Myxococcus hansupus: one gene and its partner. The protein of the gene in region 2 interacts with the protein of the main gene of each other region in a pairwise test. Links are inferred from orthologs where the notes say so. Each region holds a gene or a part of one and is shown on either strand. Other genes may lie near its edges.

Evidence for each region. Proteins that work in one complex are often made in the same cells at the same time.
Region 1: the proteins of ftsA (region 2) and A176_RS00220 interact in binary tests that used the Escherichia coli proteins (3 or more experiments, as listed by UniProt). The link is inferred for Myxococcus hansupus from one-to-one orthologs.

The regions. Positions count from the first base shown.
Region 1 is NZ_CP012109.1:48,356-51,189, forward strand. The notes cover bases 71-2,833. They hold A176_RS00220 (rod shape-determining protein), read right to left. Parts: upstream 2,088-2,833; coding sequence 1,053-2,087; downstream 71-1,052. Other genes in these bases: A176_RS39520 (hypothetical protein), read left to right, coding at 71-136; A176_RS00215 (hypothetical protein), read right to left, coding at 147-938; A176_RS00225 (putative ABC transporter permease), read right to left, coding at 2,255-2,806. Outside these bases: more of A176_RS39520, read left to right, coding at 1-70. UniProt on the Escherichia coli protein: Forms membrane-associated dynamic filaments that are essential for cell shape determination. Acts by regulating cell wall synthesis and cell elongation, and thus cell shape.
Region 2 is NZ_CP012109.1:1,532,753-1,535,786, reverse strand. The notes cover bases 47-3,009. They hold ftsA (cell division protein FtsA), read right to left. Parts: upstream 2,163-3,009; coding sequence 930-2,162; downstream 47-929. Other genes in these bases: A176_RS06400 (cell division protein FtsQ/DivIB), read right to left, coding at 2,209-3,009; agmC (adventurous gliding motility protein AgmC), read right to left, coding at 47-511. Outside these bases: more of agmC, read right to left, coding at 1-46; more of A176_RS06400, read right to left, coding at 3,010-3,034. UniProt on the Escherichia coli protein: Essential cell division protein that assists in the assembly of the Z ring. May serve as the principal membrane anchor for the Z ring.

The DNA of each region.
Region 1 (2,834 bases), 1.5 Mb from region 2 along the record:
GCGGCCCGTGGATGACAGCCATCTCCCCCTGGGCCCGGGCACGCGGGAGGTGTGGTCCGACGCGGCGCTCGCGGAGCGGTTCCCGGACCTGCTCGCGTGGCGGGACGGCCTCTACGCGAAGCACCGCCGTCCCTGACCCGCGCGCGTCACGGCGTCGGCGGAGGCGTGGTGCCTTGCGGAACGTGGAGGCCCTGCTGCCCCAATCGCTGACGGACCATCTCCTGAATCTGCTCGGGCGTCTTGCCCTCGAAGTCCTTGGCGGTGAAGGCCGCGGGCACCGAGGCCGGCAGGCCCGTGGCGGTGGTGGGCGGCGCCACCTTGCGGTAGCCCGCGGGCACCTTGAAGCGTGAGTCGGGCTGCTTGCCCTGCTGGATGTTCGTGAGGTTGACCTCGGTCACCTGTCCCGAGGGGCTCGTCGTGCGCGCGCGCACGTAGGGGACTTCGGGCAGGTCGGTGGGCCGCCACAGCTTCTGCTGCGTCGGCACGCCCGTGGCGCCGGGGATGGTGCCTTCGTACACGGCGGAGGGATGCCCGTTCACCTGCTCCGTCCCCACCTGCCGGTAGCCCTGCTCCTTGAAGCAGGCGTCGTAGCTCTGCGTCTTGCTGGTGCACGACGCGGGCAGCTTCACCGGAAGGTCATCCAGGCTCCGCTCGGTGGCCACCTTGTGCGCGTGGACCAGCGTGGTGCCCGTGCGCTTCTCGAAGTCGAACAGGATGGACATGCTGCCGCCGGACATGTCGGGCAGCTCCGCGTCCATGCGCATCAGCCCCTTGCGGCCGTACACCTTGCCTTGGATGTCCGGCGGCGGCTTCTTGCCGGCCTCCAGCTTCATCTTCGTGACGACGTCCGCGGACCAATCCGCGAGGGCCGGGGAGGCCACCAGCAGGGCGGCGGCGGTGAGCGCGGACAGCCTGGGACGCGAAGAGGTCGTTCTCATGCGCGCACCACAGTCCACTGTCCGCGGGCCTGTCAAACCCAGCCCTGAAAAGCGAAACGGCGCCAGCCTCGTGAGAGGTGGCGCCGTGGGGCCTGGCAGGGTGGAGCGTGAGGCTCAGCCCGGCTGGCAGACCTGCCGGAGGATGTCGAGCGACTCCAGCGCCTTGCCCGCGCCAATCACGACGGCGGACAGCGGGTCCTCGGCGAGGAACACGGGCAGGCCCGTCTCCTCGCGCAGCAGGGTGTCCAGGTTCTTCAGCAGCGCGCCGCCACCGGCCAGCACGATGCCGCGGTCGGCGATGTCACCGGCGAGCTCGGGCGGTGTGCGCTCCAGCGTCAGCTTCACCGCTTCGACGATGCCGTTGACGGGCTCGGCGAGCGCGTCCCGGACCTCGTCGCTGGACACGGTCAGCGTGCGCGGCACGCCGGCCACCAGGTCACGACCCTTGATCTCCATGGTCATGACCTCGTCCGTCGGGTACGCGGTGCCGATGCCCATCTTGATGAGCTCCGCCGTGCGCTCGCCGATGAGCAGGTTGTACTTGCGCTTCACGTACTGAATGATGGCTTCGTCCAGCTTGTCGCCGCCGATGCGCACGCTCTTGGCGAACACGATGCCGGCGAGGCTGATGACCGCGACGTCGGAGGTGCCGCCGCCGATGTCCACAATCATGTTGCCGCTGGGCTCCGTCACCGGGAGGCCCGCGCCAATGGCCGCCGCCATGGGCTGCTCGATGAGGTAGACCTCGCGGGCGCCGGCGTTGGCCGCGGCCTCGCGCACCGCGCGGCGCTCCACCTCGGTGATGCCGGAGGGGATGCCGATGATGATGCGCGGGTTGACCAGCGTCTTGCGGTTGTGGGCGCTCTGGATGAAGTAGCGCAGCATCGCCGCCGTGATTTCGAAGTCGGCGATGACGCCGTCCTTCATCGGGCGAATGGCCACGATGTTGCCCGGGGTGCGCCCGAGCATCTCCTTGGCTTCCTTACCCACCGCGAGGACCTTCTTGCCCCCGCGCGCGTCATGCTGGACGGCCACCACCGAGGGCTCGTTGGAGACGATGCCCTGGCCGCGGATGTAGATGAGCGTGTTCGCCGTGCCGAGGTCGATGGCGAGGTCACGCGAGAAGAGGGTGTGAAGCCAGTCAAACATACGGGGGCGGGAACTTTCGGGGGGTCGGCGGAATTTCCCCGTCATCGCGGGGGCAGACGCAGGCCAAGGTACTACGCGACGCAGCACGGAGGAAGAAAAGCCGGTAGCGGCTTTCACCTCTGGCAGGAGGGCAGTCGGCCATCGGACGCAGGGCCCCGCCGGGCCTTTCAGGGAATGGGCGTCGGCTCGCCCTGCGCGGCCTCGAAGCGCGCGGCCACGAGCCCCGCCTCCAGCGGCTTCTCCTCGGGCAGCGCGGCGGGGGGCAGCGTCCCCTGGGCCTCGGCGTCGCGGTACTCGGGTGTCTGACGCAGGGCCTCGCTGGTGACGTGGAGCAGGGTGTCACGCACGGGCTCGAACAGCAGGGCGGTAAGGTACCAGGCTGGGGCGTAATCCAGGCGGATGAGGCCGTGGACGCTCCACTTGTGGGGCGCGTAGTCCCACGGGCAGCGGCCGAGCAGGCGTTTGAGCAACCAGCCCGTGCCGTACTCCGCGCCGAAGATGAGCCCCGTGTAGGCCAGGGCCCGCAGGGGCCGGGGCAGGGGCTTGAGCCGGGCGGAGACCTCCTCCAGCGCCAGGGCCGTTCCTCCGTAGATGGGGTGCATCCATAGGTAGGTGCGCGCCGTGGCGTTGCGGTCCTTCTTCAGCGCGGCGCCCGTGCCGGTGAACATCACCTCGAGCACCCACCCGACACACCCGTAGACGAGGAATCTTGAAAGCACCTCGAAAAGCTAAGTCGGGCCCGGAGAA
Region 2 (3,034 bases):
GGATGGCGCCCGCGTTGGTCACCGCGCCTTGCGACAGGAAGGCGAGCACGCCGCCCGTGGTGCCGTTCCACGGCTGCGCCACGAGGCTTCCCCCTGCATTCACCGTCACCGTGGAGTACTCGGGCACCCGGATCGCCTGCGTGCCCGTGGCCGTGTAGGCCCCCGTGAGCGGCTGCGAGAAGGTGAGCCGCGTCGCCGTGAGGGCCGAAACCCGCGCGAACTCCCAACGGCCCACCGTGTTTCCCGTCAGGGTGATGGGCGTCTGACTGCCCGACGCCGGAACCGTCCCCAGGCCCGTCGTCTGGTGCACCATCACCAGACTGCCCACCGAAAAGCCCGTGGACGAGGCCACCGTCACGAAGTTCTGCCCGGCGGGCGCCGCCGCCGTCACGCGCGTGTAGACGTTGATGGGGGGTTGGCCCCGTTCACCGTCAACGCGCCGCTGGTTCCGTTCCCCAGCCCGAAGGTGTCCGCGGCGCCCATCGCGACCGGGCCGAGCAGCGCCACGCACAACAGCACCAGAGGTGCGATGGCGGGCCGGATGCGTCCTCGGAAAACCCGACTAGCGAGAGGGACTTGATTGGTCTCTTGATTCATAAACGTGGGTCGTTGGGGGGAGTGGGCCCAGCGGCAAATGCCGCACATAGCAATCCGGGAGCCATCGTCTGTCCACTCTACGACCGTCGACATTCCGAGGATTTCAGCGCCCCGCTCCCTGGGTTCTCCGGGCCCCATCCGAACCACGGATCCAGATTCCGGAAACTGGACCGATTCGGGCACGCCGGAGGGCAACCCACCAGGTCGGCTGACGCGTCAAATCCGGACGCTGACGCGTCAATCGGGACGCAGGGTGTGGCCCACGGCCAACAAAAAAGGGCCCCCCTTTCGGAGAGCCCTTCGGCGACGCGGTGGGCGCTCGGCCCGGTGCGTCAGAAGATTTCCTCGAGCCACTCCCGCATGCGGCCCTTCACCTTCTTGTACACGTTCTCCTCTCGGATGCGGAACATGCGCCGGTCCAGGTGGCGGGCGCCGTAGACGACCAGGCCCACGCCGGTGGCGTACATGGGGCTCTTCACCACATCCACCAGACCGCCGATGCCGCGCGGCATGCCACGGCGCACCGGCAGGCCCAGGACTTCCTCGGCCAGCTCCGGCATGCCGGCGAGCAGCGTGGAGCCACCCGTAATCACCACGCCCGAGGCCAGCAGGTCCTCGTAGCCGCACTTCTGGATTTCGCGGTGCACGAGCTGGAAGATCTCCTCCACGCGCGGCTCCAGGATTTCGCAGAGAATCTGCCGCCCGAGCACGCGGGGCTGACGCCCCCCGACGCTGGGCACTTCAATGGTGTCGTCCTTGTTGATGAGCGACGACAGCGCGCAGCCGTACTTCTGCTTGATGCGCTCGGCCTCGTGCGCGGGGGTGCGCAGGCCAATGGCGATGTCGCTGGTGAGGTTGTTGCCGCCCAGCGCAATCACCGCCGTGTGGACGATGGAGCCGCCGGAGAAGATGGCGATGTCCGTGGTGCCGCCGCCGATGTCGACGAGGCACACGCCCAGCTCCTTCTCATCCTCACCCAGCACCGCCTCCGCGCTGGCCAGCGGCTGGAGGACGATGTCGGAGACGTTGAGCCCGGTGCGGTTGGCGCACTTGACGATGTTCTGCGCGCTGGACACCGCGCCGGTGACGATATGGACCTTGGCCTCCAGACGGACGCCGGCCATGCCCAGGGGCTCCTTGATGCCGCCCTGGTCGTCGATGATGAATTCCTGCGGGAGGACGTGAATCACTTCCCGGTCGAGCGGAATCGCCACGGCCTTCGCCGCGTCGATGACGCGCGCGATGTCGGCCTCGCGGACTTCCTTGTCCTTGACGGCGACGATGCCCTGGGAATTGAAGCCCTTGATGTGGCCTCCGGCGATGCCCGTGTAGACGTGGGAGATTTCCGCCCCCGCCATGAGCTCCGCTTCCTCCACCGCGCGGCGGATGGAAGAGACGGTCGCCTCGATGTTCACCACCACGCCCTTGCGCAGACCCTTCGACGGATGCGTACCGATACCGATGATGTCGATGCCGCTGTCGGTCAGCTCTCCGACGATGGCGCAGATCTTCGTCGTGCCGATGTCGAGGCCGACGATGATCTCCCCCGACTTCTGCTTCGCCATGACAACCCTCCCAGGCCCCCCACTCTCGTGAAAGGGGCGCGTCCGCTTACCGCTTCGAAGTCCCGTTCCTCTCGGACACGGGACTCGAAATCTTCACCGCCACCCAGCCGGGCCGGGCACGGTTATCCAGGTGAATGATCTCCGCTGCAAGCCCCCTCGCACCCAGTTCGCGCCGGACACGGGCCAGACGTTGCAGCTTGACCTCTGAATCTCCTTCACCCAGGCGCACTTCCTGCCCGGACGCCGCCACCAGCGTCAGGCTCTGCGCCTCCAGGCGAACCTCCGACAGTTGCTCGGTCTTGTCGGGTGACAGCCGCGAATACGCGCTCGCCACCTCCAACGCCGACCGGAAGCGCTCCCGCGCCACCGCCGGGTCCGCCACATAACCTTCCCGGTCCAGCCCCGTCACCAGGGGCAGGTCCAGGCCGTCGCCCGGCGTCACCCGCTTGAAGGGCTCGCCCTGGTCGTCCAGGACGTACAGCTCCCCCAGGACGGCCATGGCCACCGGCGTGTGCTCCGTCACCTCCACCGACACCCGGTTGGGGAACCGGCGCGTCACCTCCACCGTGCGCAGCCAGGGGTGCTGGTCCATGGCGCGCTCCAGCGCGGGCACGTCCAGCGTCCACAGGTTCTGCCCCTTCGTCAGCGCCGCCAGCCGCAGCAGCTCCACCCGCGAGGCGCGCTGGAGCCCGGAGAAGGACACCGCCTCCAACTCGAAAGTGGGCGACGTCAGCGCCCACTCCCGCAGCGCCACCCCACCCCACACCAGCAGGCCCGTCATCGCCGTCAGGCCCAGGACCTTGAGGACCCCCGGCGCCTTCGAGCGCACCACGCCCCGGACCGCCTCGCTCTGCTGGGCGGCGTCCTGACGG